Regions from separate parts of the Caballeronia sp. ATUFL_M2_KS44 genome, predicted to be linked through region 1. Evidence: predicted binding sites of a transcription regulator. Region 1 holds the regulator's gene; each other region holds the start of a gene.
The links. The regulator FliA, encoded in region 1, starts transcription of late flagellar genes. The targets are predictions, from matches to a motif close to CTAAAGTTTNNNNNNNNNNNGCCGNTA.

Region 1 (8,083 bases):
CCGGCGGTGAACGTGCCGGCTGTATCGGCGGAAGGTGCGTTCGATGGCTTGCCCGCGAACGCGGCGGCTGTCGTCACGGAAGCGATCCGTGCGCGCATGGAGCAGGTCGTCAACGAAACCGTGATGAACGAGCTTTCGTCGATGCGCGCCATGATGGAAGAACACTTCTCGGGTCTGCTCTGGAGCGACCGCCAGCGCCGCACGCCGAGCGACGCCGTGCTGACCAAGCGTCTTTTCGCCGCCGGCTTTTCGGCGCAACTCGTGCGCATGGTCATCGACAACATGCCGGAAATGCAAAGCGCCGAGCACGCGATGGAATGGGTGCAGCAGGTGCTCGAATCGAATTTGCCGGTGATGGCGAGCGAAGACGCGCTGATGGAACGCGGCGGCGTGTTCGCGCTGATGGGCCCGACGGGCGTCGGCAAGACGACGACCACCGCGAAGCTCGCCGCGCGCTGCGTGATGCGCTTCGGCGCGAGCAAGGTCGCGCTTCTGACGACGGACAGCTACCGGATCGGCGCGCACGAGCAACTGCGCATCTTCGGCAAGATTCTCGGCGTCTCGGTGCATGCGGTGAAGGACGCGGCGGACCTGCAACTCGCGCTCTCCGAACTGCGCAACAAACACATCGTGCTGATCGACACGATCGGCATGAGCCAGCGCGATCGCATGGTCTCCGACCAGATTTCGATGCTGTGCGGCGCGGGTCATCCGGTGCAGCGCATTCTGCTGCTCAACGCGACGAGCCACGGCGACACGCTCAACGAAGTCGTGCAGGCGTACAAGAGCGCGGTCGATCAGCCGCCGCTCGCCGGCTGCATTCTGACCAAGCTCGACGAAGCGACGAATCTCGGCGGCGTGCTCGACACGGTCATCCGCTACAAGCTGCCGGTGCATTACGTATCGACCGGACAGAAGGTGCCGGAGAACCTGTACGTCGCGACCAAGCGTTTTCTGATCAAGAGTGCGTTCTGCATTCCGCGCGACGGCTCGCCGTTCGTGCCGCAGGACGAGGAAGTGCCGGCACTGCTCTCCGCATTGTCCGCGCGCGCGACGGCCGAACTTCATGAGGTTCGCTTTGGATAAGCTCGTGCTCGACCAGGCTGAAGGCCTGAGACGGCTTCTCACGCGTGCAGGTTCGCGCGTGGTGGCGGTCGCGGGCGGACCGGCGGGCATCGGCTGCACGTCGGCGGTGGTGAATCTCGGCGCGGCGCTCGCCGTGCATGGCAAGGATGTGCTCGTCATCGACGAGCGGCAGAACAGCGCATCGGTGACGCGCATGGCGGGGCTTTCGGATTCGCAGGCGCTCGCCGCGGTGATGTCCGGACGGCAAGCGCCGCAGGACGTGGTGACGCGCACGCCGCTCGGCTTTTCGCTGATCGCCGCGCCCCGCGACGAACGCGTGAGCCACGATGCCGCGCAGTGTCGCGCGCTGCTCGACGGCCCGGCGGACATCGTGCTGATCGATGCGCAGCTGGATCGGCATGGCGCGTTGTCGTCGCTCGCGGCGCAGGCGCATGACTTTCTGATCGTGACGCGCGTGGCCGCGGCGGCGATCACCGAGGCGTACGCGTGCATGAAGCGTCTGCATTACGCGCATGCGATCGGCCAGTTCCGCGTGCTGATGAATCATGTGCAGAACCCGGCCGATGCGGCGGTCGCGTTCGAGAACCTGTCGGGTGTGGCGAGCCGGTATCTGGCTGTGTCGCTCGTGCAGGCGGGATATGTGTCCGAGGATGCGCGCGTCGCTCGGGCGAGGGAGCTCTCGCGCTCGGCGGTGGAAGCGTTTCCGGCTACGGCTGCGGCACGCGATTACCGCCAGATCGCGGCGGAGCTTCTGCACTGGCCGATGCGGGCCGCGCCTGGTGCGCGCGACGCGGAAGCCGGAGACGATGCGCGGTTTTTGGTTGGCGAGTCTGACAAGGGCGGGCGGGAAACGGTGCGCAGAGCGCCGGCGTTTTCCGGCCATGCATTGAGCAGTACGGCGTCGATGTGATCAAGACAAAGGTGACCCAGATGTACAACGCCCAAGGCAAACTCTCGCAATCCGACGTGCTGACGCGCTATGCGCCGCTCGTGCGTCGACTGGGGTTGCAACTCGTCGCCAAGATGCCGGCGAGCGTGGATCTCGACGATCTGATTCAGGCCGGCATGATCGGCCTGATGGATGCGGCGAGCCGTTACAAGGAAGATCAGGGCGCGCAGTTCGAAACGTACGCGAGCCAGCGGATTCGCGGCGCGATGCTCGACGAACTGCGTGCGAACGACTGGCTGCCGCGCAGCATGCGCAAGACGTCGCGCGAGGTGGAATCGGCGGTGCACAAGGTCGAGCAGAGCCTCGGCCGGTCGGCGAGCGAGATGGAGATCGCCGAGCACATGCAGTTGCCGCTCGACGAGTACCAGTCGATGCTGCAGGACTTGCACGGCAGCCAGTTGATCTATTACGAAGACTTCGATCGTTCGGCGGATGACGAGCCGTTTCTGGATCGATACTGCGTGGATCGGTCGGACCCGCTGTCGGCGTTGCTCGACGATAGCTTGCGCGGCGCGCTGATCGAGGCGATCGATCGCTTGCCGGAGCGGGAGAAGCTGCTGATGAGCCTCTATTACGAGCGCGGGCTGAATCTGCGGGAAATCGGCGCGGTGATGGAAGTGAGCGAGTCGCGCGTGTGCCAGCTGCATAGCCAGGCGGTGGCGCGGCTGCGGGCGAAGTTGCGGGAGCAGGAGTGGACGGGCGTGGAGGCTTGAGCTTTTAGCTCAGGTTTCGTGGCTTGGCGCGGCGGCTGGGGTCTTGGGTGACTCGGCCGCTGTTGGTTTACGAGCGATGCAGGTTTACGCTCGGGTTGTTGGCAACTGGTGGTCAGCGCGTCGGCTGTTGCACGACAAAGATGGCGCGCCCGGCTGGGATCGAACCAGCAACCCCTGCCTTCGGAGGGCAGTACTCTATCCATTGAGCTACGGGCGCATCGGCGGAAGGCCTTGCTTGCAGGTGCCGAAAGGCGACAGCAAGACCCATGCGAATCCGAGAGAATACCTGTTTTCCGCAGATCCGTCCATCGCGCAGGGTTCGGCGGGCCGCGCGGCATCGGCGAAAATGCGGGTAAACGCCCGCTACACGCCTCGCCGCCCCTGCGCCTTCCGTTAAACGTTCCGTCTATAATCGACCGTGCCCTTGGCGACGCAAAGGGCAAAGCCGTAGCCGTCACGCTGTCTGAACCGACTCAATCAAAAAACGGGAGACGAGACAAGCATGAGCGAAGCCCCCCACGGAGCCCCGATCAGAACGCCCGGCCAACTCATCGCGGCGGTGATCGCGGGGTTCGGCATCCCGGTCGCCATCATCATTCTGCTGGCCGTCTACGTCGATTCCTCGACGCGCACCGGCGCCGGCACCAACATCGACGCTTCCGTCGTCGAGCGCATCGCGCCCGCCGCGAAGGTCGATATCCGCGACGCCAACGCGCCCCGCGTCTACAAAACCGGCGAGGAAGTGTTCAAGGCCGTCTGCTCCACCTGTCACGCGACAGGCACAGCCGGCGCACCCAAATTCGGCGATTCCGGCGCGTGGGCCCCGCGCATCGGCGAAGGCTACGACACGCTGCTGCACAACGCGCTCAACGGCAAGGGCGCGATGCCCCCGCGCGGCGGCACCAGCCCCGACGATTACAGCGACTTCGAAATCGCGCGCGCCGTCGTCTACATGGCGAACAACGGCGGCGGCAAGTTCGCGGAGCCGGCGCAACCGGCATCGGGCGCGGCGGCATCGACGGGCGCGTCGGCTCCAGGATCGGCATCGGCTCCGGCGGCTGCTTCGGGCGCCACCGAAAACGCGCAGGCCGCTGCCGCCGTCGCCGCGCTGGCGTCCGTGCCGCAGACGGCATCGGCTCCGGCTGCGGGCGCGCAAAGCGCGGATGCATCGCAAGCGGGCAAGGCGCTCTACGAACAGGTCTGCCAGGCGTGTCACGCGGCGGGCGTGCTGAACGCACCGAAGTTCGGCGATAAAGCCGCCTGGGCGCCGCGCCTCAAGGATTCGATGGATACCGTCTACAACTACGCGCTGCACGGCAAGGGCGCGATGCCGCCGAAAGGCGGATCGAATGCGCCGGACGCCGACGTGAAAGCCGCCGTCGATTACATGGTGAACGCGTCGAAGTAACGTCGCGGCGATAGAAAAAACCCTGCGCACGCATCACGCGTCGCAGGGTTTTTTTCGGGCGTCGATCAGCCCTTTTGCAGCATCGCCTTCAGCATCGCCATCCGGTCTTTCGGCGACAGCGGCGCTTCTTCCGCGGTCGGCGGCGGCGCATCGTCGAGCAGCATTTCGGGGATGAAGCGCGACGGCTCGCACACCACCGTCTCCCGCGCGCGCTTGCGCTTCTTGCACCAGTTCAGATGCAGACTGCGCTGCGCCCGCGTGATCGCCACGTACATCAGCCGGCGCTCTTCCTCGATGCGCGCATCGTCGACGGGACTGTCATCGTCCGAATTCCCCCGATGCGGCATGATGCCTTCCTCCACGCCCACCAGAAACACGTGCGGATACTCCAGCCCCTTCGACGCATGCACCGTCGAAAGCCGCACCGCGTCGGGATCTTCGTCCTTGCCTTCGAGCATCGACATCAGCGCGACGGTCTGGATCAGGCCGAGCAGATTCTTGCCGTCGTCGGAGAGACCGTCGGCGGTGTCGTAGCCGGTCTGTTCCGTTTCGGGCGACGCCTCCGGCTTCGTGCCCTTGCGCTTCAGCCACTCGCAAAACTCCAGCACGTTCTGCCATTTCGATTGAGCCTGCCGCTCGTCGAAGGCATCGTAGAGATAGGCTTCGTAATGGATGGCTTCCATCATGTCGTCGAGCACGGTGGTCGCCGGATCGCGCGCGGCGCGGTCGGACAGGCGGCGAATCCACTCGCAGAACGTGCGCAGCGGTTCGACCTGACGCGCCGACAGCCGCGCCTCGATGCCGCCCATGAACACCGCTTCGAACAGCGACACCTTCGCCGCGCCCGCGAACGCGCCGAGCGCTTCGAGCGTCGTGTTGCCGACGCCGCGCCGGGGCGTCGTGATCGCGCGGATGAACGCGGGATCGTCGTCGGGATTCGCGATCAGCCGCAAGTACGAAATGATGTCCTTGATCTCCGCGCGATCGAAAAACGACTGCCCGCCCGACAGCACATACGGAATGCGCTCGCGCCGCAGCACCTGCTCGAAAATGCGCGCCTGAAAATTCCCGCGATACAGAATGGCGTAGTCGCGAAACGCTGCGCGCCGCTCGAACTTGTGCGCCGACAGCCGGAACACGACGGATTCGGCTTCGTGCTCTTCGTCGTTGCAGCCGGTGACGGTGATCGTGTCGCCCATGCCGTGCTCGGACCACAGCTTCTTCTCGAAGAGCTTCGGATTGTTCGCGATGACGTTGTTCGCCGCCGTCAGAATGCGCACCGTCGAGCGATAGTTCTGCTCCAGCTTGATGACGTGCAGCTTCGGAAAGTCCTTGCTCAACTGCGCGAGATTTTCGAGCGTCGCGCCGCGCCAGCCGTAGATGGCCTGATCGTCGTCGCCCACGGCCGTGAACGCGGCGCGCGGGCCGGCCAGCAGCTTCAGCAATTCATACTGGCAGGCGTTGGTGTCCTGATATTCGTCGATCAGCAGATAGCGCAGGCGGTTCTGCCACTTCTCACGCACCTGCTCGTTCTCGGCGAAAAGTTGCGCGGGACGCAGGATGAGATCGTCGAAATCGAGCGCCTGATACGCATGCAGCGTCGCGGCGTAGCTGCGATAGACGATCGCCGCCTGATGCTCGTCCTCGTTGCTCGCGAGCACGGACGCCTGATCGGGCGAGACCATCGCGTTCTTCCACAGCGAGATGATCGACTGGATCTTGCGGATCAAGCCCTTGTCCGTGGTGCCGAGCTGCTCTTGAACCATGCCGAAGCAGTCGTCGGAATCCATGATCGAGAACTGCGGTTTCAGGCCGACGTGCTCCGCTTCCTGCCGCATGATCTGCACGCCGAGCGAGTGGAACGTGCAGATGGTCAACTGGTTGACCGGCACCTTGCGGCCTTCCTTGCCGGGCGTGGTGAGCGTCTTGCCTTCGAGCAGCTTCGCGGTGCGCTCGCGCATTTCGAGCGCGGCCTTGTTCGTGAAGGTGAGCGCGGCGATGTGCTTCGGCTCGAAGCCGCGTCCTTCGATCAGATGCGCGATCTTCTGCGTGATCACGCGCGTCTTGCCGCTGCCCGCGCCGGCGAGCACGAGACAGGGACCATCGAGATAGCGCACCGCTTCGCTTTGCGCGGCGTTGAGACCTGCGGACATCGTTCTGGACTTTGGAGAGTGAGGCGAGCGGCGAGCGGTAAAAAACACCGCCGCTGATGGACTGCGAGACCGCGCACGAGACGATGCACGCGCGCGGCGAATTCGAGAGCGCGATGTTAACACGATAGAACGCGGCGGGTTTTGGCCCTCGTTCGTTTCATGGTGGCGGCGTTTCGGGCGCGTGCCACAATGTCGAGTCGATTCACGATTCACCACAGGATGATGCCCACATGAGTTCAGCACTGAAAGTCGGCCTGATGGGCTATGGACTTGCCGGCGCGACGTTCCACGCGCCCGTCATCGAGCATTGCGAACGCGCGAGCGTGGCGGCCATCGCGACGAGCCAGGCCGAGCGCGCGCAGGCCGACTATCCGGATGCGCAAATCGTCGCCGACTTCGATGCGCTGCTCGCCATCGACGACATCGCGTGCATTGTCATCGCCACGCCGAACGACACGCACTTCGATCTCGCGCGGCGCGCGTTGTCGGCGGGCAGGCACGTGGTCGTCGACAAGCCGGTGACGCTTTCCGCACGCGATGCCCGCGCGCTCGCCGACCTCGCCGCCGAGCGCGGCCTGCTGTTCGCGCCGTTTCACAATCGCCGCTGGGATGGCGATTTCATGACGGCGCGCGGGCTGATAGAGAGCGGGCGACTCGGGCGCATCACGCATTACGAATCGCATTTCGACCGGTTTCGCCCGAAAGTGCCGCAGCGCTGGCGCGAGGAAGCGGCGCGCGGCGGCGGTTTGCTGTTCGATCTCGGGCCGCATCTGATCGATCAGGCGCTCGCGTTGTTCGGCGCGCCGCAGACGGTGACGGCGTTCGTGAAGGCGCATCGTGATCACGCGCACGCGCCGGATTACGTGCATCTCGTGCTCGGTTACGCGGACAAGGAAGCCGTCTTGCACGCGAGCGCGCTGGCCGCGCTGGAGCCGCCACGTTTCGCGATCCACGGCACGCGCGGCAGTTACGTGAAGACGGGTCTCGACGTGCAGGAAGACCAGTTGCGCTCGGGCATGCGTCCGGGCGATGCGGGCTTCGGCAAGAATCCGCCGGGACTGCTGCGCGAAGTGGATGGCGATCACGATCTGCGCCACGAATTCGCCACGCGCGATGGCGCTTACGTGGAGTTTTATCGCGCGCTGGCGGCGTCGGTGCTGGATGGCAAGGCGTTTCCCGTGACGCCGCAGGATGCGGTGGATACGATGACGGTCATCGAACTGGCGATGCAGAGCGAGCGGGAAGGGCGGAGGGTGGAGTTCGTGCGGGGGTGATTCTCACCCCCGCCTGATGCTCCCCGACGTCGTGCTCACGTTCCCGCCGACGTCGCGGCAAGCGACGCTTCCCGACACCGTCTGCACCGACCCGCCGACATCGCCGCAATACACATTGCCCGATACGGCCGACACCGCTCCGACCTGCCCATGCACCGTGAGCTTGTCGCAGCTCTCGACGTCGATCTTTTCGACATCGCCATGAATCTCGACGGTCACGCCCGGCGAGCTATCGCCGCTGACGATTTCGCCGTCGACGGTCACTTGCTTGCCGCGTATCGAGATGTTCTTGCCGGTGACCGTGCGGCCATTGATGGTGACGGATGCCATGACCATTCCAGAGTAAGTTGCAAACCCCGAGTGTAGGCGCGTGCCGCACCGCGAACGTCACGATTCGTGCCCATCACACCCGGCTAATTCAGGCAATCACCGCGGTCCGAATCCGTTTGACAAGGCAATTGGCGTCGCGTAAATTCTGCCGCACGCGTCGGGAGAGCGCG
Region 2 (8,083 bases), on a different contig from region 1:
CGGACCTTCAGCACGTCGTGCAGGAATTCGACGAGTTCGTACGTGTTGCGCCGAACCTTCTGCACGTCGCTCGTCTGCTCGATCGCCGTGAAATGCTCGCGCACGTGATGCGTGCAACTCGCCGACGGCCCGACCACGTAGTCGTAATCCGCGAAATTGCGCGCGAACACGCGCTCCGCGCCGGCGGCATCCTTGTGCGCGCCGCTGTTGGCCATCGGCTGGCCGCAGCACGTCTGATCTTGCGGATAATCGACATCGACGCCCAGCCGCTCCAGCAATTCGAGCGTGGCGATGCCGACCTGCGGATAGAACGCATCGATGAAACAGGGGACGAACAGGGCAACTTTCATGGGCATCGTGGGGAAGAAAACTGCGTCTTGGTCAGTTTGGTCTGACCAAGACTTTAAGGATGCGGGGCTTTCGTGTCAAACTAGGTTAATCCAGCGTCCCTGCAATTGCGTTTCAACCGAACGATGACTTTCCAGCCCGTCCATTCCCACTCATATTCCCGCGTGCGCCTGTCCGATGTCGTGTCCGGCCAGATCCGGGAACTGATTTCGAACGGCACGCTGCTGCCCGGCCAGCGCCTGCCCGCCGAGCGCGATCTGGCCGAGCAGTTGAACGTGTCGCGGCCATCGTTGCGGGAGGCGCTCATTCGTCTCGAATCCGATGGATTCATCCGCGCGGTGGCGCGCGGCGGCTTCGTCGTGTCGGACGTGACGGCGCCGCTCGTGTCGCTGCCGCTCGCGGCCTTGCTCGAACAGCAGCCGAACGCGAGCGCCGACGTGCTCGAACTGCGTCACGGCCTCGAAACGCTCGCGACCGCCTACGCCGCCGAGCGCGCGACCGAAGCCGATCTCGCGCGCATCGCCGCTGCGTTCGATGCGCTACAGGCCGCCGTCGCCGAGAAAAGCGCGCGCATCGCGGAGAAGGATGCGGCGTTCCATCTGGCCATCGCGGACGCGACGCACAACATCGCGCTCGCGCATGTGATGCACGGGCTGAATGAACTCGTGCGCGAATCGATGCTGAGCTCGCATCGTCTCGTCGATTACGACGACGAAGTCGAAGCCGACCTGCTCGCCCAGCATCGCGCGATGCTCGATGCGATCGTCGCCCGCGATCCCGCGCGCGCCCGCGACTGCGCCGGCGCGCATCTGGACTACGTGCGCGCGCTTTATCGCGACCGGCCGGCCAGACGAACGCGCAGCCGCCTTTCTCACGATGACATGACCAATCCGTAAGCCCGCGTAATAGACGATAGGACTTCACCTACACGCATTTCGGACGCACACGGCTAACGCGCGCTTCGCGGCTCCGCGATACTGGAACCGTCTAAAACAACATGAGCAAGGAGGACAACATGCCTTATCTTCTCGGATGGCTGCTCGGTGTGCCGGTCGTGGTGCTGGTGATCCTGTATCTGATCTTCCATTGAAGGTTGGAGGGCGGCCGCAAGACCGCATCAAAGCGAACGAAGGGCGTCGTTACAATACGACGCCCTTTTCTTTTTCCCTGAAGGATTGCGATGAACCGCGCCGCCCGTTTTGCAGCAACCGCATCGCTCGTACTTTCGCTTGGCGCGACCGTCGCGCACGGCGAGGAGATTGCGAGCGTCAACACGAACTTCCGCATCACCGGTTCGGACCGAGTGAGCGTCGAGGCTTACGACGATCCGCTCGTCGGCGGCGTCACGTGCTATGTGTCGCGGGCGCGCACGGGCGGCGTGAAGGGCACGCTCGGCATCGCGGAAGATCCGACGGAAGCGTCCATCGCGTGCCGTCAGGTCGGGCCGGTGAAGTTCGCCGGGCCGCTCAAGCAAAAGAGCGATGTCTTCACGGACCGCATGTCGTTCATCTTCAAGACGCTGCATGTCGTGCGGATCGTCGATGCCAAACGCAACACGCTCGTGTATCTGACGTACAGCGACCGCATTGCGAGCGGCAGCGCGAAGAACAGCGTGACGGCCGTGCCGGTGCCGGAAGGCACGGCGATCCCGGTGAAGTGAGCGCGGCTCGCGGGCCGGCGAAGTTGTAAACTGAACGATTCGCCTTCGACCGAGCCACGCCATGAACGCTCCGCGCTTTTCCAACGCCGCACGCTACTGGCGCTCGCCGCTCGTGCCGGACGCGGACATGGTCACCGCCGAGTACTACGACCACGAGTTCACGCCGCACTGGCATGACGCGTACACGGTGCCCGTCATCGAAGCGGGCGCGGAATGCTACGACTATCGCGGCTCGCGCTACGTGGCCGAAGCGGGCTCGGTGCCGGTCATCAATCCGGGCGAACTGCATACCGGCGCGCGTGCCGTCGATGCCGGATGGCGGTATCGCGTGTTCTATCTGCCGGTGCCGTTCGTCGAAGGCATCGCGCGCGAGATGTCGCCGCGCGCCGCGTCGCCGTGGTTCGCCGCCGAGATCATCCGCGATGCCGATCTGGCGCGGCGCCTCGTGATCGCGCATCGCGCGCTGGAAAACGCGGGCGACCGCGCCGATCCGCTCGCCGCCGAAACCGCGCTCGTCGATGCCGTCAGCACGCTGCTCGCGCGCCATGCGCTCGAGAGGCCATCGGCCGCGCCGCCCGCCGCCGACGCCGCGCGCGTCGCCACGATGAAAGCCCGCCTCGCCGACGATATCCTCGAACCGGTCACGCTCACGGAACTCGCGCGCACGGTCGGGCTTTCGACGTTCCATGCGGCGCGGCTTTTCACGCGCGAGACGGGGCTTGCGCCGCACGCGTGGCGCAATCAGTTGCGCATCGTGCGGGCGTTGCCGGCGTTGCGCGCGGGGGCGTCCATCGCGGATGTCGCGGCGGCCAGCGGCTTCACCGATCAAAGTCATTTCACGCGGCATTTCAAGCGCGCGTTCGGCGTTGCGCCGGGACGCTGGCGCTAGTTTTCCCACGACGCGACCGCAAGAACGTACAAGCCAGCAAGGGCGGCGTTGGCTTATCCTCCGCCATCACGTCGTATCGGCCGGAACGGTTTCCGGCCAGCAGGAGGAAACAATCTTGACCGCAGCATCGCCCAACGCCCTCAACGAATTCGCCGCCGGCGCACGCGACACCATTCCGATGATGATCGGCGCCGCGCCGTTCGGCGTCATCTTCGGCACGCTCGTCACCGCGAGTCCGCTCGCGCTGTGGCACGGCCAGTTCATGTCGCTCGCGGTGTTCGCGGGATCGGCGCAATTCATCGCGGCCGGCATGATCGCGGGCAACGCGAGCTTCGCGGTGATCTGGGCGACGACCTTCGTCGTCAATCTGCGGCACGTGCTCTATTCCGCGACGCTCGCGCCTTACGTCGCGCATCTGCCCGCGCGCTGGCGCTGGGCGCTTGCCGGCCTCATGACCGACGAAGTCTTCGCCGTCGCGTACGCGCATTATCAGAAGCGCGCGGCGGGCGAGATCGGCCCGCATTACTTCTTCGGCTCCGGCGTCGCGATGTATCTGAACTGGCAGGCGTGGACGCTCGTCGGCCTCTTCTTCGGCGCGGCGTTTCCGGGGCTCAAATCGCTCGGGCTCGACTTCGCGATGGTCGCCACGTTCATCGCGATCATCGTGCCGCAGCTCGTCGCGCTGCGCTTCGTGGCGGCGGCGCTCGCGTCGGGCGTGCTGTCGTTCGCGTGGCAGGACTGGCCGTACAAGCTCGGGCTGCTGGCGGCGGTGCTCGTGGGCGTCGCGGTCGGCATGATGCTGACGATGCTCGAAGCGAAGCCTCGCCTCGACAAGGAGCGCGCGCAATGAACTATGTCGTGCTGATTCTCGGAATGGCGCTCGTCACCTATCTGATCCGCGCCGCCGTGTTCGTGCTCGGCGAGCGGCTCGCGTTTCCGCCCGTCGTGCGGACCGCGCTCGGCTTCGTGCCGGTGACGGTGCTGACCGCGATCATCGTGCCGATGACCGTCTCGCCGCACGGCAACGGCGCGGAAATCACGTGGCGCAATCCGCAGCTCGTGGCGGCGGCTGTCGCGGTTATCGTGTGCGCGTTGACGCGGCGCGCGCTGCTGACCATCGCCGTGTCGCTCGCGGTGTTCTTCTTCTGGCAACTGGTCGTGCTGCGCTAGACATCGCAGCCTCGCGCCTTTCAAATACCCCTCAAGTTTCCGGCTCCCGCGCCGATATCAGAAACGAATGGCCTTCCGCTTTTGCGGCGGGCCGACAGCATTTCCCGCCCAGGCCACCCCAGCGCGGAACCGGAAACCAACATGCGTCAAATCACCCTTTCGCTTCGCGACGAAACGATCGCTTCGCTGCAACGCGATTTCGAGGCGTTCCTGCGTCTTTCGCTCAAGCTCGATCCGCAGTTCATCACGCCGTCGTTCGAGGATTTTCTGCGCGCGAAGCTGCTCGACAACGACACGCCGCTCACCGAGCAAGCCGTGCAGCGCATGCTCACGCACGGCCAGTACGCGTGGGCGAAGCGCGCGCTCGACAAGGAGTTTCCGGACGTCGTCGAAATTCTGATCCGTCAGGCGGCGGAGCACGGCTTCGCGTTCGCGATCCGTTCCGACTGGAGCGCCGAGGATCTGCTGAAGGCGTCGCGTGCGTGGGCGACGGCGATCGTCACCGAGGCAAAGGGCGACGAATCGCAAGTGGACGTGCTCGCGTCGCAGATCAAGTCGGCGGCGGCGGATATCCGCGAGGTCGAGGAAAAGATGCAGACGCCCGCGTGGCGTCTCGCCGATTCGCTGCGCCAGCGCGTGTACGAAGGGAAGATCGCGGTGGAAGCGAACGTCGGCTCGGCGGCGCGCGAGAAGCTCGGCGAACTGCGCGCGCTGCTGCGGCTCGCGATTTTCTACGGATCGGTGCAGAAGCAGGAAGCGCAGCAATTGCTCGAATATTTGCGGTCGCTGCGGCCGGAGCTTTTCATCGACGAGCCTTACGACGGCTTCACGCGCTTCGCCGCATGGCTCCGAAGCATTTTCGGCAACGCGCCGCGCGTGCCGAAACCCACGCGGGCGTCGCGCTGAGCGGCCCGCGCCCTACTCCCACATTCCCTTCAGCCGCGCCGCGATATCGATCTTCGCTTTCGCGGCGGCCGCGAGCCCCGCTGCCGTCGGCGCGGCGGCAACCGGCGCCGGCGGCCAGGCGGCGGCCTCGAAGTTCTGCATCAGATGCGGCGGGATGAAGCGCGTACGCTGCGCCCACACGTGCCGGTCGCCGAGATTCGTCTGGTTGTGCACGTAGAAGCGCTGCGGCGTGATGATGTGCAGGTCTTCCTTCGCGCGCGTCATCGCGACATAGAGCAGGCGGCGCTCTTCGTCGATTTCCTCTTCGCTGCCCGTGCCGAGATCGGACGGAATGCAGCCGTCCACGCCGTTCAGCACGAACACGTTGCGCCATTCCTGGCCCTTCGCCGAGTGGATGGTCGACAGAATCAGATAGTCCTCGTCGATGAGCGGCACGCCCGATTCGTCGCTCGTCGCGTCGGGCGGATCGAGCGTGAGTTCGGTCAGGAAGCGCTCGCGCGTCGGATACGTGGACGCGATGCTCTCCATCTGCATCACGTCGCCGATGCGGATGGCCGCGTCCTCGTGATTGCGTTCGAGGTGCGGTTCGTACCATCGGCGGATCATTTCGAACTCGGCGGGCCAGCCGGACTCGCGCCCGCAGAGCTTCGCCATCAGCGCGACGAAACGCGGCCAGTCTTCGCTCGCGCGCGCGGGCGCCTGAAAGCCCGCGATTGCGTTCGATGCCACCGCGTCCGGCGCGCTCACGCTGTCGAGCAGGCGCCCCGCGATCGCCGGGCCGACGCCCGGAAGCAATTGCGCGACACGAAAGCCCGCGACGCGATCGCGCGGATTCTCGGCCCAGCGCAGCACCGCGAGCACGTCCTTGACGTGGATCGAATCCAGAAACTTCAGTCCGCCGAACTTCACGAACGGAATGTTCTTGCGCGTCAGCTCGATTTCGAGCGTCGCGCTGTGATGCGCCGCGCGAAACAGCACCGCCTGCGACTTCAGCTTCATGCCGCCCTCGCGCGCCTCCAGCACTTTCTCGACGACATAGCGCGCCTGATCCGCCTCGTCCGCGACAGCGACGACGCGCGGCTTCTGCGCCGATGCCTTGTCGGTCCACAAGTCCTTCGTGTAGCGCTCGGCGGCGAGCCCGATGACCGCGTTGGACGCTTCGAGAATCGGCTGCGTCGAACGGTAATTGCGGTCCAGCGTGACGGTCGCGGCGGGCGGCGTGAAGTGCTGTGGAAAATCGAGGATGTTGCGCACCGTCGCGCCGCGAAACGAATAGATGGACTGCGCATCGTCACCGACGACGGTCAGGCCGCGCCCGTCCGGTTTCATCGCGAGGAGAATGGTGGCCTGCAGGCGGTTCGTGTCCTGATATTCGTCGACGAGCACGTGATCGAAACGGCTCGACAAATCTGCGGCAATCGCCGGCTCGGCCGCGAGATGCGACCAGTAGAGCAGCAGGTCGTCGTAATCGAGCACGCTTTGCGACTGCTTCGCGCCGACGTACGCGGCGAACAGGCGCTTCAGGTCGGCTTCCCACTCGCGGCACCACGGATACCACTGGTCGAGCACGGTCGCGAGCGACGCGCCCGTGTTGACCACGCGCGAGTAAATGCTGAAGCACGTGGATTTCGCCGGAAAGCGCTTTTCCTTCGACGACAGCCCGAGTTCGTGCCGCACGAGGTTCATGAGATCGGCGGAATCTTCGCGGTCGTTGATGGTGAACGACGGCGCGAGCCCGACGATATCGGCGTAATCGCGCAAGAGCCGCGCGCCGACGCTGTGAAACGTGCCGGACCACGTCAGGCCCTGCGCGATGGCGCTTTTGTTGCCGAGCGCGTTCGTCGCGATGCGCGTCACGCGCCGCGTCATTTCGAGCGCCGCGCGCCGCGAAAACGTGAGCAACAGAATGCGATGCGGGTCCGCGCCCTTCACCAGCAAATGCGCGACGCGATGCGCGAGCGTGTTCGTCTTGCCCGATCCCGCGCCCGCGATGACGAGCAGCGGCCCGCCGCAGCGGCCGGGTTCGTCGACGCCGAATTCGACGGCTTGCCGCTGCGCGTCGTTGAGTTTCGCGAGATACGCTGCGGCGGCTCGATCCTGAATGGGCGGCGCATCGGCGGCGGTGTCGGCGGCGGTGTCGGCGGGGCTGTCGGGAACGGTGAGCACGGGAATGGACGGCGGATGGAAGCGACGCGACACTGTATATCCATACAATGCGCGCGTGCAACCCTTTGTCGGCGCTCGCCTTTTGGCCCTAAAAAGCAAACGGCCCGGGCAACTGGCCCGGGCCGTCTCTGCGTCGAATCACACGCGTCAGTCCGCCTTCTTGGCGTCCTTCAGCTTCGCGTCCGCTGCGGCTTCGTTTGCTTCGGATTGCGATTCCGTCTTCTTCTTGTCGGCCTTCGCCTGCGCGACAGTGGCGTCCTTGTCGGCTTCGGCCTGCTTCTTCGCGGCCTTCTTGTCGGCGTGCGTCGCCGGAGCGTTGGCCGTTTGCGCGATCGATGCCGCGCTCACGCTCGCCAGCGCGCCCGCGACGAGCGCGGCCAGCAGTGCATTCGTGCGTCGTGTCATGGTGTCCTCCCGTTGGTGGCTGCCGCGAAGTCCCGGCCGGGAGCCTCGCGGCTTGTCTCAGTCCGGCAGCTTAGTGCTGCTCGCCCTGATCCTTCGGCGCGTGGTCGGCCGCGGCGTTCAGATCGTCCTTCGCGGTTTCCTTGTCGGCCTTCTTGTTGATTTTCGCGTTGCGCACTTGCTGCTTGTATTGCGCCTTGGCTTCCTTGTTCGCGGCCTTCATTTCGGCCTTGGATGCCTTCTTCGACGCGCGATATTCCGCGTTCGCCTGCGCGTCGGCGTTGCGCTTTTGCACCAGCGGATCCTGCGATGCCGGCGCGACCATGTTCTGCGGCGGCGGCGACATCGGCTGCTGGGCCTGCATCGAGACCTGGCCTTGCGCGTCGGCGCCCGGCGCGGCCTGCATCGGCTGGGCGGTCTGCGCGTGCGCGGCAGTGGTGGCGAGGGCCGCGAAAGCGGTACTGATCATCAGAATTCGAGCCTTAGTCATGAGCGATTCCTCTCTTTTGGTAGCGCGAACGCGTGGCTTCAGGAGAAGCGCA
Region 3 (8,083 bases), on a different contig from region 1:
TGCCGATGATCGCTTCCGATTCGCCGCCCTGATGCCCGTCGACCCAGGCGGAGTAGACGTCGGCGGTATCGACGAAATTGAGGCCGTGATCGACGAAGGCGTCGAGGATGGAGAACGACGTGCGCTCGTCGGCGGTCCAGCCGAACACGTTGCCGCCGAACACGAGCGGCGCGACCTTGAGATCCGATGTGCCGATGCTGCGGGTTTGCATGAGTGCGCTCCGTTGAGGAAATGCGTCCCGACGATGATACAGGCGGTCCTTCGCGGCTGCAGGCGCGCGCCGGCCGCGCCGGGCGGCAGGGAGGCGCCGAACTTAAGGCGAAAACTGAGGGGAAAAGCGGCCCCTTTTCGAGACTTTCGTTTGCAGGGCTTCCCCTAACATCGCATCAGTCCCAAAAAGTCTCTCAAAGCCCGAAGGGCCCCGCTTATGAGCAATTTGCTGATCTACTCGATGGCCGAGTTCGCGCCGATCACCGTTCCGATTCTCGATATCTGCGCGCCCCGCAAGATCGCGGAAATCGGTCTCGAATTCGGCGGCAACACCCGCATTCTGTCCGACTGGGCCGAAGCCCACCACGCCACCCTCACCTGTATCGACCCGATGCCGCGCCCGGAAGCCACGGAGTGGATCGAAAGCACGTCGCATATCGAACTGCAGCGCGCGATGAGCCATGACGCGATTCCCCGCATCGCCGATGTGGACGCGTGGTTCATCGACGGCGACCACAACTGGTACACCGTGTTCCACGAACTGCGGCTGATCGAGGAGCGCTCGCACGCCGACGGCAAGCCGGTGCTCGCCTTCATGCACGATGTCTGCTGGCCCGCCGGCCGCCGCGACCAGTACTACAACCCGGATGCGATCCCCGCCGAATTCCGCCAGCCGTACAGCTACGGCAATGGCGTGACGCTCGGCTATCCGGGCAAGGTGCGCGGCGGCTTCGGCTCGCCGGAAGGTTCGTTCGCCTACGCGGACCAGGAAGGCGGCCCGCGCAATGGCGTGTTGACCGCGCTCGAGGACTTCATCGCGCAGTCGGACGCCGACTATGTGTACGCGGTGATCCCGCTCGTGTTCGGCCTCGCCGTGCTGATCGAGCGCACGCATCCGTGCCTCGAGGCGATCGCGCAGATTCTCGCGCCGTATCACAACAATCCGCTGCTCGCGCGCGTGGAAGAGAACCGCCTCGCGAACTATCTCACCGTGATCGGCGTGCACGCGCTCTGATCCGGCACCAATCGACATTAACCGACACTAATCGACAACAATCGACGCCGGACCGGAAGTGCATCGGCGTCCGAGGAGCATCCTGAACATGAGCGACCGCAATATTCCGGCGGCAGACCTGATGGCGGCGTGGTCCGCCAAACTCGACGGCCGCAAGATCGCCACATTCGACTGTTTCGACACGATCTTCTGGCGCGGCGTGGCCGAGCCGAGCGACGTCTACTACGCGCTCGCCGAGGATCCGCTCTTCGTCGCGCATCGCATCGGCGCTCGCGTGCGCGCGCAGGCCGAATCGCTCGCGCGCACGAACCGGTCGTTCACGGACCGCACGTCCGAAGCCTCGCTCGAAGAAATCTACGCGCAATGCGCGCCGGGCGCCGACGAGCTGATCGTGCGCGAACTGGCCGAGCGCGAAGTCCAGAAGGAAATCGAGATCGGCTTCGCGTTCGAACCCGTTCTCGCGTTGATGCGCGAAGCGAAAGCGCGCGGCCTGGCCGTGGCGATCGTCAGCGACACTTACTACAACGAAGCGCAACTGCGCCGCATTCTCTACGCGACCGCGCCCGAACTCGAAACGCTGATCGATCACGTGTTCTGTTCGTCCGCGTTCGGCTTCGGCAAGTCGAACGGGCTGTGGCCGAAAGTCATGGCGCGGCTCGGCATGACGCCGTCGGACATTCTGCATACGGGCGACAACCCCGTGGCCGACTATGCCGTGCCGGCGTCGCTCGGCATCGGGTGTATCCATCTCTTGCAGCGCGACGGTGAAGCCGCGAAGGCGGAACGGCAACGGCTCATCGCGGCGCGTCTTCTGTTTCCCGCGATCCGCTCGACGCAAGCCGCGCCGAGCCTCTTTCACGGCATGAAGGCGCAACAGCTTTCCGTGGAGCAAAGCGCGGACGAACGCGTCGGTTATTGGGCGCTCGGGCCGATCATTTATGCGTTCGCGCGCTTCGTGCTCGGCGAGCATCGCGAACTGAACGCGAGCGGCAAGCCGCACAAGTTCGCGTTTCTCATGCGCGACGGCCATCTCGTGCGGCTCGCGTGCGAAGCCATGTCGAACGAATCGATGGGCGCGCCGGTGTATCTGAGCCGCTTCACCGCGGTCGCCGTGTCGTTCGATAGCGCCGAGAGCATCCAGCGATATCTCGTGAAGAACGCGGCGTCGCATCCGCTGCATGTCATTTGCGATCAGATGCTGATGCCGCCCGAGCTGAAGAAGAAGGTGCTCGCGCGCGCGACGAAGTCGAAGCATGCGGCGCAGGAATTCTGCAAGCTGCTTTCCGAGCGCGCGACGCAGAAGATCATCATCCAGCAGTCGAACGCGCTGCGCGCGCGGCTCTTCCGCCACTTGCAGAACACGGTCGGCCTCGCGCGCGGCGATACGCTCGTGCTCGCGGACCTCGGTTATTACGGCACGATCCAGCACGCCATCCGCGATGTCTTCAAGCGTCATTTCGACGTGGAAGTCATCGGCCGATACTTCGCCTCGCTCGATTCGCCGGGCTCGCACCTCGACCGCAAGGCGCTCATCGATTCGAGCTGGACCGAGGAAAACGTCGTCGAAACGCTGATTGCGCATATCGGCGATTTCGAGCAGATGTGCGCGGTCAACTCGGGCAGCGTGATCGCCTACGAAGAGGACGGCACGCCGATTCTCGCCGACGTCAAGAAGGGCAGCATGCAGCTCGACACGACGAAGGTCATCCAGGAATCCTGCCTGCGATTCATCCGCGACGTCGAAGCCACGCCCGCCATTCACCTGCCGGAACTCACGCCGGAACGGCTGCGCGTGACGGCGGCCATCGAACTGGCGCGGCTCGTGTATCTGCCGGAGCACGAGGAGATCACGCGCAGCGCGAAGTCGCTGTTCGAGCTGAACGTCGGCACGGATATCGCGTTCGACGTGGCCAACGTCGATGCCGGCATCAAGGGCCTGCGTCAGCGCGGACCGTTCTATATGCGCAGCATCGGCAAGGGCTTCAGAACGGGCTATCCGTCGGAGATGCGCTATGCGGGCATCGACCAGGCGATCTTCCTGATGGCGCTGCGCCGTCACCGGCTCGACTTCACCGTCGACGATACGTCGTACCGGCGGCTCGACGTGCCCGCGCTTTTCGTGCGCGGCAACGAAAGCGCGACGCAGAACGTTTCGGCGCGTGCGACTTACGACGGCTTCTATTCGGTCGTGCTGCCGCGCTCGCAATTCGATACCGCGCTGATGATCGGACGCGAACTGAGCTGGATGCAGCTCGAATCGGCGACGACGTTTTCAGCCGAGTATCTGGATTCGAATGCCGAATTCGATCGGCAGCGCACGCTCGAAGCCGGCAGCGAAATCATTCTCGACGGCATGGAAGAACGTGAACCCGGCATTTATCAGGTTTCACCGAACGGACTGATTTATTTGCCCGCGGCCACTGAAAAAACACCGCAAGTCGTGCGGCTGATTTTCCGTCCGCTCGCCAAAGCCGCCGTCTCGCAAATGCCTCACGCGCTGTAACCTTTCTTTCCCCGCCGTAATCCATCCAACTACCGCAGGAAGGGCCGAGAGCCGCTTCCTGCGGCCTTCCGCGCGAATCTGCGCAACGCATCGAATAGCCCCCTAAAGTTTTTTTCGGGCGGCCCGATAACCTAAGGTAAGGCGGTCAGCGTAACTTCTTAAACAGCGCGACGCCGTAACTGATGTAAGCCTTAAAGGCGCCACACTTTAAAGAGGGATTCAAGTCATGTTGAACATCAATACCAATACGCTGTCGCAAGCTACGCAAAAGAACCTGGCTGGTTCGCAAAGCGCGCTGTCGTCGGCTATTAACCGCCTTTCGTCGGGCAAGCGCATCAACAGCGCGGCTGACGACGCAGCGGGTCTCGCGATTTCGACGAACATGACGTCGTACGTCAACGCGCTGAACCAGGGCGTGTCGAACGCGAACAACGCGATCTCGATGATCCAGACGGCTTCGGGCGGCCTCAGCTCGACGACGGACAACCTGCAACGTATCCGCCAGCTGGCCGTGCAAGCAGCCGACGGCTCGCTCTCCGACACGCAGCGCGGCTACCTCCAGACGGAAGTGACCCAGCGTCTCGGCGAACTGGACCGCGTTGCGAACCAGACGACGTTCAACGGCCAGGCCATGCTGTCGGGTTCGGTTTCGTCGGTGTCGTTCCAGATCGGCGCAGTGGCGAACCAGACGCTGAGCGTCGACTTCGGCAGCGTCTCGATGGGCTCGACCGGCCTGTTCGGTTCGGTCAGCGTCGACATCTCGACGGCAAGCGGCGCGCAGAACGTGATCGGCTATGTCGACACGGCTCTGAACACGGTCAACACGCTGCAATCGACCCTCGGCGCTGAGCAAAACCGCTTCACGTCGGCTGTCACCAGCCTGCAATCGCAGTCGACCAACCTGTCGGCAGCGCAATCGGCCATCACCGATGCGGACTTCGCGCAAGAAACGGCGAACCTGTCGAAGGCGCAGGTGCTGCAGCAAGCGGGCATCTCGGTTCTCGCGCAAGCGAACTCGATGCCGCAGCAAGTGCTGAAGCTCCTCGGCTAAGCGCACTCATCAACCCCGCTGCGGTATGAGCGGGGTTTTTGCACGACTGGGAGGCTTGCCTCCCAGCTTTCGTTAGCGGCGCGCCCGGCGCGAAGACGTTCGATGCGCCGCTCACGAAAGCTCGCAACTTGAATATAGGCAGTCTGTCCGGAGCATCCGATGACCACCACCACCTCGACCACGAGTTCGTCCGACGTCAGCGCCACGCTGGCCGCTGCAGCGCAGTCCATCATCAGCGGCGCGACCAATTCCAGTCTGGATGTCTCGTCGCTGGTTTCTTCGCTCGTCACCGCCAAGACGACCGCCCAGGCCACGCAGATCGCGAACAAGACGTCGAGCGACAACACGCTGCTCTCCGCCGTCTCGCAGATCAAGTCCGCGCTGTCTTCCATGCAAAGCACCTTGTCCGGCCTGGCCGACGGCTCCGCGCTCGCGGCGTACACGGCGACGGCGAGCGGCAGCGGACTCACGGCGACCGCCGGCACGAGCGCGGTCGCGGGTTCGTATCAGATCACGGTGAACAACGTGGCGAGCGCGCAGAAGATTTCGTCGACGGCGCACGCCGCCACCGACACGTTCGGCACCGGCACGCTGACGCTGAGTCTCGGATCGAGTTCGATGAACCTCACGCTCGACGGCACCAACACGCTGTCGAGCATCGCATCGTCGATCAACACGGCAAGCGACAACCCCGGCATCAGCGCGACCATCGTGACCGGCACGGACGGCCAGCATCTCGTGCTCGCGTCGAAGAACACGGGCGCCGCGAACACGATTTCGGTGACGGCGGGCACGGGCGTCGATTCGTCGCTTTCGTACGGCACGGGCAGCAGCAACTACACGCAGACGTCGCCGGCGCAGGACGCCTCGCTCACCATCGACGGCACCGCCGCCACGAGTCCCACGAACACGCTCACGACCGCCATCGGCGGCGTGACGCTCAATCTCACGTCCGCGGCTGCCGGCAGCACGCAGACGCTGACGGTCGCGTCCGACACGACCACGGAACAAAGCTCGATCAAGGCGTTCGTCGATGCGTACAACTCCTTCGTGAGCCAGGCCGCCGCGCTGTCGTCCTTCGACTCGACGAAGAGCGCCGGCTCGCAAGGCGGCGTGCTGCTCGGCGACTCGATGCTTCAAAGCATTCAGAGCACGCTCGCGAACATCGTGACGAGCGGCGTGAACTCCACGTCCGGATCGACATCGGTGACGACGAACCTCGCGTCGATCGGCATCGACCTGCAGGACGACGGCACGCTGTCGATCGACTCTTCGACGCTTTCGACCGCGCTCTCGAACAGCCCGACGCGCGTGCAGCAGCTCTTCAACCCGACGAACGGCATCGGCACGCAGCTCAATTCGAAGGTCACGTCGTTTCTGCAGACGGGCGGCATCATCGATACGCGCACGACGGCGCTCAATGCCGACCTGAAGAGCCTGACCGATCAGACGAACACGTTGCAGACCTACGCCGACAGCCTGACCGCGCAATATCAGGCGCAGTTCACGGCGCTGAACACGCTGATGGCGTCCATGCAGAGCAACACGACGTATCTGACGCAGCTTTTCGGCGGCACGAACAGCGCGGGCGCGCTCGCCACCAACAAGTAAGCGCCGAATCGCACGGAGTAAGAAATGAGCCAACAGGAATTGCTGACCAACGCGATGGCGCTCACGCACGCGATGGCCGCGGCCGCCGCTGCGGGAGACTGGATCGAAGCGGCGCGCGTGGCCGAAGTGCGCTCGCCGATCATCATGCAGTTGCAGAACGATCACGAACCGGCGACGCTGCAAGCCGCGCGCGACATTCAGGCGCTCGATGCATCGCTCATGCAGACGGCGGAAGCCGCGCGCATGTCGCTGGGCCGGGGCTTTCGCGAAGCGAGCGCGCGCATCGACGCGGCGAGCCGTTATCAGCAGGCCGCGCGCCTTTAAATTTTTTTGGATCGACGCCGATAAACAATCAACAACAAGAACAACGCGTCGATGTCATGACGCGCTGCTTCGACCTCGATGCCCGCCTTGCGCGGGCATTTTTCTTTTCGGCGCGGGCATCGGGAATCAGCGTCCGAGCGTCAGCGTCAGATAAGCCGCGTACAGCACGCCGTTGCCGAGCAGCGCCCACAGCGCGACGCCATTGCCGCGCGCATGAAAGCGCAGCCACGCCGCCGCCGCGAGCGTGATCAACACGCCGGTCAGCACTTCGATGCGCGGCTCCCACGGCGTCAGCATGATGCCGATGGCGGGCAGCAACGTGCCCTGAAACACCATCGCGCCGGTGATGTTGCCGAACGCGAGCGTGTCCTTCCCTCTTCGCGCCCACAGAATGCTGTTGACCTTCTCGGGCAGCTCCGTCGCGATCGGAATGATGATGAGCGACAGCAGCAGCGCCGATACGCCGAGCGCCTGCGACACGCCTTGCACGCCATGAATGAAGCCCTTCGCGCCGCCGACGAGCAGCACGATGCCGATCAGGAACTGCAGCACGATCGAGCCGAGACTGGTCTTGAGTCCCACGCGCGAAATGAAAAGCGCTTCGGGCGCTTCGGTGCCGTGACCGCTATCGACGAGATTCGCCGATGCGCGGAACGTCGCGATCACATAGATCACATAAAGCGCGACGAGACCGGCCGCGAAGAGCGCGCGCACCTGCCACGCGTGATGCGGGACGAACATCGCGCCTGCCGCGATCAGAAACGCCACGAGGAAGAAGTTGAGATCGCGCGTGAAGCCCGTGCGCTCCGGCATGATGACGCCGCGCAAGCCGCGCGATTTCATGATGGCGAGCGTCATCAGGCAAGTGGAAAGCGTCGCGAGCATGAGCGGTGCGCCGAGAATCGCGCCGACGCCGATCTCTTCGTTGACCGCGCGGCTCGCGGTGCCGCCCAATAGCGCGATGATCGGCACCGTGGTTTCCGGCAGCGCCGTGCCGACCGCCGCGAACAGCGATCCCGTCACGCCTTCCGAAATGCCGAGCCGCTCGCCGAGATGCTCGAGCGCGTTGGTGAAAAGCTCGGATGCGACGAGGATGATCGCGAGCATGAACGCGAGTTCGATGAAGAGCATCGTCATGCGGCACCCCGCATCGAACGATGAGATTCGGGCATCACGCATGCGCAAATGCGGACGCAAAACAGGAATGGATATTTTGATTGTGGGGACACGACGATGATTCCACGGCCGGACGTCAGCGAACCATGATGCGCGACGCCCGTCCGGCCAGGAACGGCATGGCGCATCAATGGTCTCGCCAAACCGGACCGGTCGAACGCGCCACGGCAGTAGAGCCGAGGATGTTGACGCG

Region 2: a site for FliA is predicted at 4,098-4,124, ahead of NCR39_RS09690 (DUF4088 family protein). Genes of this name have one in related genera too.
Region 3: a site for FliA is predicted at 3,831-3,857, ahead of NCR39_RS00420 (flagellin domain-containing protein). Genes of this name have one in related genera too.

What each region holds. Positions count from the first base shown of each region.
Region 1 covers NZ_JALQEA010000028.1:192,530-200,612, reverse strand. Annotated here, with positions in the region: gene flhF (flagellar biosynthesis GTPase FlhF) at 1-1,086, shown strand, start outside; gene NCR39_RS13545 (MinD/ParA family ATP-binding protein) at 1,079-1,996, shown strand; gene NCR39_RS13540 (RNA polymerase sigma factor FliA) at 2,017-2,748, shown strand; tRNA gene NCR39_RS13535 (tRNA-Arg) at 2,890-2,965, opposite strand; gene NCR39_RS13530 (c-type cytochrome) at 3,251-4,156, shown strand; gene NCR39_RS13525 (UvrD-helicase domain-containing protein) at 4,222-6,309, opposite strand; gene NCR39_RS13520 (oxidoreductase) at 6,540-7,583, shown strand; gene NCR39_RS13515 (hypothetical protein) at 7,587-7,913, opposite strand; glycine riboswitch at 8,062-8,083, shown strand, end outside.
Region 2 covers NZ_JALQEA010000016.1:275,657-283,739, forward strand. Annotated here, with positions in the region: gene NCR39_RS09660 ((Fe-S)-binding protein) at 1-350, opposite strand, end outside; gene NCR39_RS09665 (FadR/GntR family transcriptional regulator) at 474-1,244, shown strand; gene NCR39_RS09670 (CreA family protein) at 1,529-2,008, shown strand; gene NCR39_RS09675 (helix-turn-helix transcriptional regulator) at 2,070-2,897, shown strand; gene NCR39_RS09680 (AzlC family ABC transporter permease) at 3,076-3,747, shown strand; gene NCR39_RS09685 (AzlD domain-containing protein) at 3,744-4,067, shown strand; gene NCR39_RS09690 (DUF4088 family protein) at 4,209-4,973, shown strand; gene NCR39_RS09695 (ATP-dependent helicase) at 4,986-7,076, opposite strand; gene NCR39_RS09700 (hypothetical protein) at 7,287-7,544, opposite strand; gene NCR39_RS09705 (hypothetical protein) at 7,615-8,031, opposite strand.
Region 3 covers NZ_JALQEA010000006.1:83,611-91,693, reverse strand. Annotated here, with positions in the region: gene NCR39_RS00435 (aldo/keto reductase) at 1-211, opposite strand, end outside; gene NCR39_RS00430 (class I SAM-dependent methyltransferase) at 428-1,225, shown strand; gene NCR39_RS00425 (HAD family hydrolase) at 1,314-3,728, shown strand; gene NCR39_RS00420 (flagellin domain-containing protein) at 3,955-4,779, shown strand; gene fliD (flagellar filament capping protein FliD) at 4,939-6,390, shown strand; gene fliT (flagellar protein FliT) at 6,415-6,714, shown strand; gene NCR39_RS00405 (sodium:calcium antiporter) at 6,841-7,851, opposite strand; yybP-ykoY riboswitch at 7,956-8,083, opposite strand, start outside.